3 regions of the Telluria mixta genome follow, and region 3 is predicted to be linked to each of the others. Evidence: predicted binding sites of a transcription regulator. Region 3 holds the regulator's gene; each other region holds the start of a gene.

Region 1 (4,690 bases), 2.1 Mb from region 3:
GGCGACGATCTGGTTCGTCGTCAGGCCTGCCGACACCTGGGCCGTGGTCAGCGCGGCGATCTGGGCCGTCGTCATCGACGACAGCTGGTTCGTCGAGATGCCTGCCGAGATCTGGTTCGTCGTCAGGGCAGCAACCTGGCTCGTCTTGAACGCGGCCAGGTCAGCCGTTTCCAGCGCGGCGACCTGGTTCGTGGTCAGCGCGGCGGACTGCGCGGTGGTCAGCGCACCTGCCTGGTTCGTGGTCAGGGCAACGATCTGGTTCGTCGTCAGGCCTGCCGACACCTGGTTCGTCGTCAGGGCGGCGATCTGGGCCGTCGTCATCGACGCCAGTTGCGAGGTCTTCAGGCCGGCCGAGATCTGCGCGGTCGTCAACGCCTGCACCTGGCCGGTCTTCAGCGCGGCGAGGTCGGCGGTTTCCAGCGCGGCAACCTGGTTCGTCGTCAGGTTACCGACCTGGTTCGACGTGAGCGCGGCAGCCTGGGACGTGGTCAGGGCGACGATCTGGTTCGTCGTCAGGCCAGCCGACACCTGGGCGGTCGTCAGGGCGGCGATCTGGCTCGTCTTCATGGCGGCCAGGTCGGCCGTTTCGATCGCGGCGACCTGGTTCGTCGTCAGGGCACCCATCTGGCCGGTCGTCAGCGCACCTGCCTGGTTCGTGGTCAGGGCGACGATCTGGTTCGTCGTCAGGCCTGCCGACACCTGGGCGGTCGTCAGCGCGGCGATCTGGGCCGTCGTCATCGACGACAGCTGGTTCGTCGAGATGCCTGCCGAGATCTGGTTCGTCGTCAGCGCCTGCACCTGGCTCGTCTTGAACGCAGCGAGGTCAGCCGTTTGCAGGGCTGCAACCTGGTTCGTGGTCAGCGCGGCGGTCTGGTTGGTGGTCAGTGCACCTGCCTGGGACGTGGTCAGGGCGACGATCTGGTTCGTCGTCAGGCCGTTGGCGACCTGGCTGGTCGTCAGCGCGGCGATCTGGCTCGTCTTCAGCGACGCGAGGTCGGTCGTTTCCAGCGCGACGATCTGGTTCGTCGTCAGCGCACCGATCTGGCCGGTCGTCAGGGCATTGGCCTGGTTCGTGCTCAGGGCGACGATCTGGTTCGTCGTCAGGCCAGTGGACACCTGGGCCGTGGTCAGCGCGGCGATCTGGGCCGTCGTCATCGACGACAGCTGGTTCGTCGAGATGCCTGCCGAGATCTGGTTCGTCGTCAGCGCAGCAACCTGGCTCGTCTTGAATGCGGCGAGGTCGGCCGTTTGCAGCGCGGCAACCTGGTTCGTGGTCAGCGCGGCGGTCTGCGCGGTGGTCAGCGCGGCAGCCTGGCCGGTGGTCAGGGCGACGATCTGGTTCGTCGTCAGGCCAGCGGACACCTGGTTCGTGGTCAGTGCGGCGATCTGGCTCGTCTTCAGCGACGCGAGGTCAGTCGTTTCCAGCGCGACGATCTGGTTCGTCGTCAGCGCGCCGATCTGGCCGGTCGTCAGGGCATTGGCCTGGTTCGTGGTCAGGGCGACGATCTGGTTCGTCGTCAGGCCGGTCGAGACCTGTGCGGTCGACAGCGCGGCGATCTGGGCCGTCGTCATCGACGACAGCTGGTTCGTCGAGATGCCTGCCGAGATCTGATTCGTCGTCAGCGCCTGCACCTGGCTCGTCTTGAACGCGGCCAGGTCGGCGGTTTGCAGCGCGGCGACCTGGTTCGTGGTCAGCGATGCGGTCTGCGCGGTCGTCAGCGCGGCTGCCTGGCCGGTGGTCAGGGCGACGATCTGGTTCGTCGTCAGGCCGGTCGAGACCTGTGCGGTCGACAGCGCGGCGATCTGGCCCGTCGTCATCGAGGACAGCTGGTTCGTGGAGAGGCCGGCCGAGATCTGGTTCGTCGTCAGGGCCTGCACCTGGCTCGTCTTGAACGCGGCGAGGTCACGGGTTTCCAGTGCGGCGACCTGGTTCGTGGTCAGCGCGGCGGTCTGGTTGGTGGTCAGCGCGGCAGCTTGTGCCGTCGTCAGGGCGACGATCTGGTTCGTCGACAGGCCATTGGCGATCTGGTTCGTCGTCAGGGCGGCGATCTGGCTCGTCTTCATCGACGACAGGTCGACGGTTTCCAGTGCGCTGGCCTGGGCGGTCGTCAGCGACGATGCCTGGGCGGTCGTCAGCGCGCCTGCCTGGTTCGTGGTCAGGGCGACGATGTGGTTCGTGGTCAGGCCGCTGGCGACCTGGGTCGTGGTCAGTGCCGCGATCTGCGCGGTGGTCAGCGAGGAGAACTGGTTCGTGGAGATGCCGGCCGAGAGCTGGTTCGTCGTCAGGGCGGCGATCTGGCTCGTCTTGAAGGCGGCGAGGTCGACGGTTTGCAGCGCGGCGACCTGGTTCGTCGTCAGGGCCACGGTCTGGTTCGTGGTCAGCGCGGCAGCCTGGCCGGTGGTCAGGGCGACGATCTGGTTCGTCGTCAGGCCGGCGGACACCTGGTTCGTCGTCAGCGCGGCGACCTGGCTCGTCTTCATGGCGGCCAGGTCGGTCGTTTCGATCGCGGCGACCTGGTTCGTGGTCAGCGAGCCAACCTGGCCGGTCGTCAGCGCGCCCGCCTGGCTCGTGGTCAGGGCGACGATCTGGTTCGTCGTCAGGCCGGCGGACACCTGGCTGGTGGTCAGCGCGGCGATCTGGCCCGTCGTCATCGACGACAGCTGGTTCGTGGAGAGGCCGGCCGAAATCTGGTTCGTGGTCAGGGCGGCAACCTGGCTCGTCTTGAATGCGGCGAGATCGGCCGTCTGCAGCGCGGCAACCTGGTTGGTCGTCAGGGCGGCGGTCTGGGCGGTCGTCAGCGCGCCTGCCTGGGACGTGGTCAGGGCGACGACCTGGTTCGTCGTCAGGCCGGCGGCCACCTGGTTCGTGGACAGCGCGGCGATCTGGCTCGTCTTCATGGCTGCCAGGTCCGTCGTCGTGATCGCGCCGACCTGGTTGGTCGTCAGCGATGCAGTCTGGCCGGTGGTCAGCGACGAGATCTGGTTCGTCGTGAGGGCGGCGATCTGCATGGTGGTCAGGCCGGCCGAGACCTGGGTCGTGGTCAGAACCGCCAGGTCGCGGGTTTCGATGGCCTGAACCTGGTTGGTCGTCAGCGCGCCAAGCTGCGTGGTGGTAAACGCAGCCATGTCGGTGGTCGCAAGTGCGACGATTTGGGAAGTAGTCAGCGCCTGTATCTGGGCGGTGCTCATTCCGGTGATAACTGATGCCATGGTTGTGAACCTTTAAATATATTGATCGTTGTCCGAGTGAATCGCCGCCCGATGCGCGATATCAGTAAAAGACTATTTCCCTAAGGATACATTTTATTGGTGCGCTTACGAATGCTTTACGGCAACAAACCCGGCAACTTGAGGTATTCCCGGTTGTTTTTTCTCCACAACCGCTCTCTCCACCACCACTTTTTATCCGTTCGATAACTGATCCGAACCCGGCTTTTCCAGCCCCGCGGCGCATGACGCTTCTTATGTTGCCAGTAAGAAAGTGCTGTCAGCAAAAGAGAAAGGCGACGGCGGACGGGCCGCCATTAAGTCCACCTGGAAACTTTCTTGCGTCCCAATGCAGTTGCATTATTGACAATGCCGCGCGCGCCGGCGGGCGCCGGTGCAAGCCAGGTTGTCGTACGATAGACACAGTCCAGTTCAACGACCTGTCCCCATGCTCCCGAATACCCGCCTGATTCTCTTGCTGCTCGGCCTGCTGGGCGCCAGTGCGACGCTGCTCGCCGCCGAGCGTAGCGCCCGTCCCGCGCCGGTGACGCCGATCCCCGGCCTCGACGTGCCGCGCTACATGGGCGCCTGGTATGAAATTGCAAAATACCCGAACCGGTTTCAGAAACAATGTGCCGGCAACACGACGGCGCATTACAGCCTGCAGCCGGACAAGACCGTGCAAGTCATCAACCGCTGCCGCCGCGCGGACGGCACCATCGATGAGGCCGTTGGTACGGCGCGCCAGCTGGGCGGCGCCACGTCGCCGACGCTGAAAGTGCGGTTCGCGCCTTCCTGGCTGTCGTTCCTGCCGATGGTGTGGGGCGACTATTGGGTGATCGACCTCGACCCGAACTACCAGCTGGCCGCCGTCAGCGAGCCGGGGCGGGATTACCTGTGGATCCTGGCGCGCACCCCGACCGTGTCGCGCCAGGCGTACGGCGCCCTGCTCGAGCGGCTGGAGCGGCAGGGGTTCGACCTGAGCAAGCTGGAGATGACGCCCCAGGCGGCGTACTGACAACACTCGGCGGCGGCGGCAGCGGTAAACGCTTGCCAACGGCATGTTATTTACGGAAACTAGTTATTTCAATTTTGTAAATGACTGCCGTTGATGTCGAAGACCGCCGCGCGCGTGTCGCGCCTGTATGAAGTGATGGACCTGATGCTGGACTCGGTCGGCGATCCGCTCGCATTGAAATCGCTGGCGGCGTCGGCCAGTTATTCGTCATTCCACTTCGACCGCATCTTCCGCGAGCTGACGGGTTTCTCGGCCTGCGAGTATCAACGCAAGCGCCGCCTGCGCCGCGCCGCCCACCTGCTGCGCCACGAGCCGGACGTGCCCATCGTGCGCATCGCCCAGGATTGCGGTTTTCCGTCGAACGCGGCATTCGCCAAGGCGTTCAAGCAGCAATTCGCGATGTCGGCCAAGGCATGGCGCGAGGGGGGATGGCGCGACTACATGGACCAGCAGGTCGGCCGCGAG
Region 2 (4,690 bases), 3.2 Mb from region 3:
CCAGCAGTTCGGAGGCGCGGTTCGCGAGCACCTCGTTCATGTTCATGTTGCTCTGGGTGCCGGAGCCGGTCTGCCACACGGACAGCGGGAATTCGGATGGATGACGGCCTTCCAGCACTTCGTCGGCCGCGCGGATGATCGCATCGGCCTTGTCTTGCGGGAGCTTGCCGAGCGAGCGGTTGACCGCGGCAGCCGCGCGCTTCACCTGTGCCAGCGCCGCGACCAGTTCCGGCGCCATCTTCTCGCTCGAAATGTGGAAATGGTGCAGCGAACGCTGGGTCTGCGCACCCCATAACTGGTCGTTCGGTACGTCGATCGGGCCGAAGCTGTCCTTCTCAATCCGGTTTTCCATGGATGGATCCTGTTGGTTTGACAATGGAATTAAAGAGTGTACCGCAACGGCCGTTAACCACGTTGAAGCCCCCATTTTTCCCATGCCATGGCCCGCCGCACCCGCCTTTTATTCTCCAGCCTTGCCCTTGCCGCGTTTGCATCCGTCCACGCGGCCGAGCTGGGCGACCCGCGCGTGTCGTCGCACATCGGCCAGCCGCTCGTGGCCGACGTCGAGCTGACGATGCTCGACGACGCCGCCACCCCTGTGCAGGTACGCGTCGCCAGCCCGGAGGTCTATAACGGCGCGGGCATCGCCGCGCCGCCCGTGCTGTCCAGCCTGAACCTGTCGGTGATGCGGCGCGACGGCCGTCAGTTCCTGCACGTGACGTCGCTGCGTCCCGTCGATGCGGACCACGTGCACCTGTACCTGGAACTCGTCGACAGGGGACAGCGCACCGTGCGCCTGGCCACGCTGTGGCTGACGCCGGACCCGAATCCCGCGCCGCCGCCCGTGCGCGCGGTCGCGCCGACGCCGGCGCCTGTGGCAGATGCGGCATTGCTCGCGCAGGTCGAACGTGCGCGGACCGCCCGCGCCGCGCCGGTGCCCAGGCCAGAAGCAGCAAAACCGGTACCGCCGCCGCCCAGGCCTGTGGTCAAGCGTCCGAAGCCGGTGCCCGTCGCCACGCCGGAGGCCCCTCCGCCCGCCTGCGCGCGTCCGGCCGGGGAAGTGCAGGCCTGCGCGGCCCTCGGCGCGAAGAACGACGAGTTGCGCGCCCGGCTCGGCCAGGTCGAGGACCGGATGAAGAAGCTGCAGGTAGCGCTGGTTGCACCGGTCGCGGCGCACGAGGTGGCCAAGCCGGAAGCTAGGCCTGAGGCCAAGCCGGAGACGCCGAAGGAAGCCGTGGCCAAGGCCGAGCCGCCGAAGGAGGAGCCGCCGAAGGAGGCGGACAAGCCCGCCGCGCCCCCGCCTCCGAAGCCCGTCGGCCCGCGTCCGATCCATTCCATCAAGCCGCTCGTGCCGCACAAGCCGAAGGCGCCGCCGCCGGACGAGGGCTTGCCGTGGGGCTGGATCGGCGCCGCCATCGGCGTGCTGGTGCTGGGCGGGGCAGGGGCGTACGCTGTCGTCCGCCGCCGCAAGGCGCCGCCGGCGGCTTCCGAAACTCCTGGACTGTTCGAGGCATTGAAGGCCCGTTTCGCGGCACGCACGAAAGCCCCGAAGGCGAAAGATGGGGCCGCCGAGCCGACGCTCGAATAATGTTCAAGATCAGCGCGCGAGTCGTCTACACAAGTCGATTTTTTGCGTTATACTAAGACAACGGCTCAGGGTCCGCCGCAGCCACCACCGATAGCGTGGCGCGGGTTAGGACGGTCGCTGATGAAGCGCCTGAAACCGGAAGCGGTCCGCTTGCCGACAGTGGCAGGTGGACGCCGGATGCAACCGGCAAGAGGCGACACCAGGGGATGCCTGGTGCTCGCGCTCCCAATTCGTGAAAACCGCTGGAACCGCGCAGATGACGCAAGTCGCTGCGCGGTTTTTGTTTGTGCGGCGCGCGTTGGCCTCCCGCTCGGGTTATCGCTACCATATGGCCAGACCATCGATCGGGGAGGGGGACATGAACGACCTCGTGCGCGCGGACTTATTCTCAGAATACTGCCCGTCGCGTGAAGTGCTGAAACATGTGACGAGCCGCTGGGGCGTGCTGCTGCTCGTCGCGTTGATGGACGGCACGCATCGCTTCGGCGAACTGCGCCGCAAGGTGGGCGGCATCAGCGAAAAGATGCTGGCCCAGACCCTGCAATGGCTCGAGCAGGACGGTTTCGTGCAGCGCATCGCCCATCCCGTCGTCCCGCCCCACGTGGAATACCGGCTGACGCCGCTCGGCGAGCAGATCGGGCACAAGCTCGGCGACCTGGCCGCGTGGATCGAAGGGAACCTCGACGGCATCCTGGCCGCGCAGAGAAAGGCACGCATCGACCAGGAAGCAAAAAGCCCCTTGGACGGGAAGTCGAAGGGGCTTGTGGCGGAGTGAAGCGGATCAGTGGGCCGGGCTCAGCGCGCGGTCCAGCTGGCCCATCCACGGCTCGGTGATGTCGCGCACGGCGCGGTCGTTGGCCATGATCTGCTTGAGCAGGTCGATCTTGCGCTTGCGGGCGGCACCGTCCAGCGGCGGGACGCCGCTCTTCGCCGCGCTCGACTGCAGGGCGCACTGCGTTTCCAGGCGGGCCAGGCCGTCCCAATCCCCTTCGCGCGCAGCCACAGCCATGCGGCTGCTCAGGGCGGCGATGTTTTCATACATTGCGAGGACTTCGTTGGACGTCATGACTGCGCTCCACCAATTGAGGCAAACTCCGGCCGGATTGCCGGTTGTCTGCCTTTTACGGCAGCGTTTTGGAGAACTTTAGGGTTTTCGAAAGATTTTTTTGAAATTTTTTCAGGAGGGGATCATGAACATCAGTTGGAAGCCGATCAAGACCGCCATCGCCCTCGCGGTGTGCGGCACTGCGCTCGTTACCAATGGCGCGGTTGCATCCGGGCAGACCCCGCCCGCGGCCAAGGAGGATGTAAATGCGGCCGGGCCATCGGCCCAGGCCACGTTGCGGCCGGGCGACGATTTTTTTGCCTGGGCCAACAAGGACTGGCTTGCCAAAACGGCCATCCCCGAGGACCGCAGCCGCTGGGGCGCGATGGACAACCTGGCGGAAGATACCAACCAGCGCATCGTCAAGCTGATCGAAGGTGCAGGCAACGACAAGAAAGCCGGTCCGGAAGCGCGCAAGGTCGCGGACTATTACAACGCCTACATGGACGAGTCCGCCATCGAAGCGCGCGGCGCCGCGCCGCTGAAGCCGCTGCTGGCGCAGATCGGTGCCATCAAGGACAAGGCCGGCCTCGTGCGCGCGCTGGGCGCGTCCGTGCGGGCCGACGTCGACCCGCTGAACAATACGCATTTTGCGACCGAAAACATCTTCGGCGTGTGGATCTCGCCCGGCCTGCACGACCCGGCCCACAACTGGCCGTACCTGTTGCAGGGCGGCCTCGGCATGCCGGACCGCGCCTATTATCTGGACAATAGCGAGCGCATGGCCGGCCTGCGCACGCAGTACCAGAAGCATATCGCCGCGATGCTGAAGCTCGCGGGCTATACGCAGAACGATGCGGACGCCGACGCCCGCGCCGCGAAAATCTTTGCGCTGGAAGTCGACATCGCCAACACCCACGGCACCCGCGCCGACTCGGCCGACGTGCTGAAGGCCGACAACACATGGACCCGCAAGGAGTTCGCCGCCAACGCGCCGGGCCTCGACTGGGACGCGTTCTTCAAGGCCGCGCGCCTGGGCGACCAGGACAAGTTCATCGTCTGGCATCCGTCCGCCGTAAAAGGCGAGGCGGCGCTGGTCGACAAGATCGACCTGGCCACGTGGAAGGATTACCTCGCCTTCCATACCATCAACCGCATGGCCAACGTGCTGCCGAAGGCCTTCGTCGACCAGCGCTTCGCGTTCTACGGCAAGGCGCTGTCCGGCACGCCGCAGCAATCGATGCGCTGGAAGCGGGCGCTGGGCGCGACGAACGAGGCGATGGACGAGGCGGTCGGCAAGCTGTACGTCGCGAAATACTTCCCGGCCGAGAACAAGGCGCAGTTGCAGAAGATGGTCGCGAACATCGTCGCGGCGTTCGGCAAGCGTGTCGACAAGCTCGACTGGATGGCGCCCGCCACCCGCGCCCAGGCGAAGGAAAAGCTCAAGACCTTGTACGTGGGCGTCGGCTATCCGGACCGGTGGAAATCGTATGCCGGCCTGAAAGTCGATCCGAAGGATGCGTTCGGCAACGCGCTGCGCGCCGAGGCGTTCCACACGGACCAGGAATTCGCGAAACTGCATGCGAAGCCGGACCGCACGGACTGGTCGATGCCGCCGCAGCTCGTCAACGCCGTCAACCTGCCGCTGCAGAACGCGTTGAACTTCCCGGCCGCGATCCTGCAGCCGCCGTTCTTCGACCCGAAGGCGCCGGATGCCGTCAACTACGGCGCGATCGGCGCCATCATCGGCCACGAGATCAGCCACAGCTTCGACGACCAGGGCTCGCAGTTCGATGCCCAGGGCCGCCTGCGCGACTGGTGGACGAAGGAAGACATGGAACATTTCAAGGCCGCGTCGCAGAAGCTCGTCGAGCAGTACAACGCCTATAAGCCGTACCCGGACCTCGCCGTGAACGGCCAGCTGACCCTGTCCGAAAACCTGGCCGACCTGGCCGGCCTGGAAGCGGCCTACGATGCCTACCGCGTTGCCGGCGGCAAGAACGCGACGGCGGAGAGCGACCGCCAGTTCTTCACCGGCTATGCGCAGAGCTGGCGCA
Region 3 (4,690 bases):
GATGGATGTCGGCGAGCGCCAGGCCGGCGTAGCGCAATTCATAGGTGTGGTCGCCGGGCCGGAACGCGTAATCGGCCGTGATGTCGACCGTGTGCGTGTGGGCCGAGTGCGGAGGCAGTTCGAACCAGTCGGCGCCGCCGCGCGCGGCATTGGCGCCCACGTAGGCGATGGGGGCACCGCCGGGATGCACGCGCACGTCGAACACGCGGCCGCCGGGCCGGGGATCATCGGTCAGTGCGCGCGGCAGCCACACCCGGCGCTCGCCGCGGTTTTCCGCCTTGAAGGTGATCCATACTTTATCGTGCCTTGCGTCGACGCTCAGGCTTGCGTGCAGATTCATCCGCCCTCCTCGTTCGAGCGACATTGCTGTCGCGTTGGAACGATTGTAGCGCGCACGCGTCAGGTGCCGGCGCCTGACAGGATCGTGACGGCCACCCGCCGGTTGCGCGCCCGCCCGACGGGATCGTCATTCGAGGCGATCGGGCGGTTGGCGCCGCGTCCGACGGCGGCCAGGCGGGCCTCGGCCACGCCGTTCGCCGCGAACAGGCGCACGACGGTCGTGGCGCGCACGGCCGACAATTCCCAGTTCGACGCGAATGCCGGATTGCCGATCGGCGTGTTATCCGTAAAACCTTCCACTTCGATGCCGTGCGGATCATCCTTCAGCAGGCCGGCGACAGTGCGCAGCGTCTCCTGCGCGGTGGGCGTCAGGGTGGCATCGCCCTCGTCGAACAGGGCGCTGGCATTGATCTCGAGCGTGACGCCCCGCGCGGTCTGCGTCACGCGCATCTTGCCGTTGTTGACGAGGGGTTTCAGGATGCTGTCCAGCTTCCGCGCCAGCAGCTCAAGGCGCTCGCGGTCGCGCTTGGCGGCTTCCGCGCGCTTGTGCGCGAGGATGGCCGACAGCGGCAGCGCCTCCACTTCGACCATCGTGTTCGACTTGTTCGCCGCGCCGCGGCCGCCGAACGCATCGCCCAGTGCTTCCGACAGCACCGTGTACTTGCCGATATTGACCACGGACACCGCATACATGACGACGAAGAATGCGAACAGCAGGGTGATGAAGTCCGCGTAGGAAATCAGCCAGCGCTCGTGGTTCTCGTTGTCCTGTTCGTACTTCTTGCGGCGCGCCATGGTCGCGAATCAGTGTTCGGCCAGCAGGCACGCGACGCGCTCGTCAAGCACGCGCGTGTAGTCGCCGGTGGCGATGTCGTGGAAGACGTCGGCGAGGATCTCGTACTGGGCCACGCGCTCGGAGACGATGCCCTTGATCTTGTTGCCGACCGGGTAAAAGAACAGGTTCGCGAGGCCGACGCCGTACACGGTCGACACGAATGCGACCGCGATGCCGGCGCCCAGCTTGGACGGATCGGACAGGTTTTCCATCACGTGGATCAGGCCCAGCACGGCGCCGAGGATGCCGACGGTGGGCGCATAGCCGGCCGCCGATTCCCAGATGCGTGCCGCCTGGCGTTCGCGGAATTCGTAGTTGTTGATTTCCGTGTGCATCAGGCTGCGCAGCTTGTCCGGCTGGATGCCGTCGACGACGAGGCGCAGGCCCTTCTGGATGAACGGATCGGCCTTGGCCATGTACTGCTCGAGCGACAGCAGGCCGTCGCGCCGCGCGGACAGGCTCCACAAATGGATTTCGCGGGCCAGCGCCTGGCGCCGGTCGGGCGGGGTCACGAACACCCAGCGCAGCATGCGCACGCCGCGCACGAAGGCTTGCGACTTCGTCTGCAGCAACACGGCGCCGAACGTACCGACGACGACGATGGCGAAGGCGGCGGGCTGAAACAGCGAGGAAAACTTGCCGCCGTCGAGCGTGTGCCCGACGAAGATCCCGGCCAGCGCCAGGGCGAGACCGAGCAGGCTGGTCAGGTCCACGAACGCTCCCGCAGATACGTGCGCAGGCGCGCCACGGCCTGGGTGTGCAGCTGCGAGACGCGCGATTCCGACACGCCCATCACGGCGCCGATTTCCTTGAGGTTGAGTTCTTCTTCATAGTACAGGCCCATCAGCATCTTCTCGCGCGGCGGCAGCGCGTCGATGGCGTCGATGACGGTCTGGCGGAAGTCCGTGTCGAGCAGGCTCTTCAGCGGATCGGCGTCGTCCACGGCATGCCGGTCGAGGAAGCTGTCGCCGCCTTCGTCGTCGTGGAAGTCTTCGTAGTACACGAGCTGGTGGCCGCCGGAATCGCCCAGCAGGTCCTGGTAATCGGCGAGCGACAGCTTGAGCGACTTCGCCACTTCGGATTCGCTGGGCGGGCGCCCCAGTTGCTGTTGCAGCGCGGCCATGGCCGACTCGACCTTGCGCATGTTGGCGCGCGTGGAACGCGGCATCCAGTCGCTGCTGCGCAGCTCGTCCAGCATCGCGCCGCGGATGCGCAGCACCGCATACGTCTCGAACTGCGCGCCGTGATTCTCCTCGTAGCGGTTGATCGCATCGAGGAGGCCCATCATGCCTGCCTGTACCAGGTCATCGACTTCGACGGACGGCGGGAGCTTGGCCTTCATCTGGTGGGCGAGACGCTTCACCAACGGCGCGTGCTCCGTCAGCAAAGAATTCTTGTCCGCTTTCCCTTTGACCGTGTACATGGTTTCTGTAATTAATTATTCTTCGCCGCGTCAGGCGGCCCGTCCCTGCTGCACGCCGGTCCGCGCAAAGCGCCCGGCCAGGCGGCGGAAAGCCACCGAAGCGCCGGCCAGCGGGAATGCGTCGACCACGGCGCGCCCGAGGCGCGCGGCGCGGTGCAGGTACTCGTCCGCCGGCACGGAGCCCATGGAGCTCAGCGTTACCGCCAAGTAACGAGTTGCCGCAGATGACATATTATCGTATACCACCTTCGCCTCGGCTTCGGTAGCGCCCGTGACCAGGATACCGAACGGACGACGCCCCAGATGCTGCGACAGGCGCTTGATCAGCGCATAGGCATTCGTGATCGACGCGGCGCTCGTCGACACCTGCACGACGATCTCGGACGAGTCCATGATCGGCACGGGGAACGTGCCATCTTCCGAAAACTCGCCGTCGACCATGATGATGCTGCCGGCCTGCTTGACGAGCACGTCGAACGTCTTGGCCAGGCGCCGCGCCTCGTCCGCGCTGGACGGTGCCGTGCGCGCCATCGTGGCGACCGAAAAGCCCTGCGGCACGGGGTGAATGACCTGGTTCAGCGCGCATTCCTGGCGCGCCACCTGCAGGAGGCTCGGGCCGCGATCGACGCCGAGGCGCTGGGCGACGCCGTACTCGCGCATGCAGGCGTCGACGATCATCACGTCATTGCCGGACTGGGCCAGCGAAGCGCCCAGGTTGACGAGCATGGCGCCCTTGTCGTCCTGGGGCGTGGCGGAGAGGAAGGTCACGATGCGCGGCTTGGGGCCGGCCAGCATCCGGCGCAGGCCCTCCGCCTGGTCGAAGTCGAAACTAGCCAACGTACACCTCGCGCAGCGAACGGTCGTTGTTCAGGTTGCCGAGGCCGGCCATCATCAGCGGCAGGTCGGCGTCGGCGAACTGGGCGGCGGCGTCGCGCTTGGTGCGGAAGGCGCGGTCGACCAGCATCGCGCGGTCGGCCAGGTGCAGGTCTTCCGGCACGCGCTGGCCGTTCGAGATGTAGTACAGGTTCAGCTTCTGGCGCACGAGCACGTCCAGCACGTTGCCAATCGATGCGGCTTCGTCCATCTTGGTCATGATGCAGCCGGCCAGGCCCGAGCCCTGGTAGGCGCGCACGACTTCGTTCAGCGTCTCGTTGGTCGACGTCGCGTTCAGGCACAGCAGGCGCTTCACGTCGGCGCCGGACTCCGTCAGCATCGCGACCTGCTCCGTCACCATCTGGTCGCGCTGCGACATGCCGATCGTGTCGATCAGCACGGTGTGCTTGTTGCGCAGTTCTTTCAGGGCGATGCGCAGGTCGGCCTCGTCCTTCACCGAGTGCACCATCACGCCCAGGATCTTGCCGTAGATGCGCAGCTGCTCGTGGCCGCCGATACGGTAGGCGTCCGTCGTGATCAGCGCCAGCTTTTCCGGGCCATGGCGCATCACGCAGCGTGCCGCCAGCTTGGCGGTGGTCGTCGTCTTGCCGACGCCGGTCGGGCCGACCAGCGCGAACACGCCGCCGCGGTCGAGGATCGCATCCTCGTCAGCCATCGTCGTGATGTTGCGTGCCAGGACAGTCTTGACCCAACGCAGCGACTCGGCGGCATCCTTGCCGGCCGGCAGCTTGTCGATCAGGTAGCGCGACAGGCTCGCCGAAAAGCCGGCGGCCAGCATCTCGCGCAGCACGGCGGCCTTCTGCGGCTCGCGCTGCTGGGTGGTGCCCCACGACAGTTCGGCCAGCTGCGATTCCATCATGCCGCGCATGGCGCGGATCTCGTTCATCATGCCGTGCATTTCGGCGGCGGCGGATTCCTTGGCCTGGGCGATCGCGGCCGACATCATCGCGGTCATCGCGGCCATGTCGAAGGCCGGCGCTTCCGGCTGCGGGGCGCGGCGGTTGGCGTAGGTCGGCGGCACGGCCGGTGCGGCCGACTCGTCCATGCCATACAGGGAATCCAGCGACGGGTTCAGCGGCTGGCGCTCCAGCGGCTGGCGGGCAGCGGGGGCTTCCTGGAAAGCGCGCGGGGCCGGACGGGCAGCCGGACGCGGCGCCGGTGCCGGTGCCGGCTCCAGGTCGTCGAACGACGGCTCCTGC

What was found. Region 3 encodes FliA, which starts transcription of late flagellar genes. Its sites were predicted from a motif close to CTAAAGTTTNNNNNNNNNNNGCCGNTA; they were not measured.
Region 1: the regulator FliA is predicted to act here: its motif matches at 3,327-3,353, upstream of P0M04_RS05530 (SPM autocatalytic domain-containing protein).
Region 2: the regulator FliA is predicted to act here: its motif matches at 2,710-2,736, upstream of P0M04_RS00900 (flagellar protein FliT).

What each region holds. Positions count from the first base shown of each region.
Region 1 covers NZ_CP119520.1:1,261,512-1,266,201, forward strand. The annotation lists gene P0M04_RS05530 (SPM autocatalytic domain-containing protein) at 1-3,126, opposite strand, end outside; gene P0M04_RS05535 (lipocalin family protein) at 3,656-4,225, shown strand; gene P0M04_RS05540 (helix-turn-helix domain-containing protein) at 4,319-4,690, shown strand, end outside.
Region 2 covers NZ_CP119520.1:201,862-206,551, reverse strand. The annotation lists gene fumC (class II fumarate hydratase) at 1-352, opposite strand, end outside; gene P0M04_RS00910 (type IV pilus assembly protein FimV) at 440-1,588, shown strand; gene P0M04_RS00905 (winged helix-turn-helix transcriptional regulator) at 1,947-2,363, shown strand; gene P0M04_RS00900 (flagellar protein FliT) at 2,370-2,654, opposite strand; gene P0M04_RS00895 (M13 family metallopeptidase) at 2,779-4,690, shown strand, end outside.
Region 3 covers NZ_CP119520.1:3,407,164-3,411,853, reverse strand. The annotation lists gene P0M04_RS15130 (hypothetical protein) at 1-340, opposite strand, end outside; gene motD (flagellar motor protein MotD) at 400-1,134, opposite strand; gene P0M04_RS15120 (flagellar motor protein) at 1,144-1,887, opposite strand; gene P0M04_RS15115 (RNA polymerase sigma factor FliA) at 1,878-2,597, opposite strand; gene P0M04_RS15110 (MinD/ParA family ATP-binding protein) at 2,628-3,434, opposite strand; gene flhF (flagellar biosynthesis GTPase FlhF) at 3,427-4,690, opposite strand, start outside.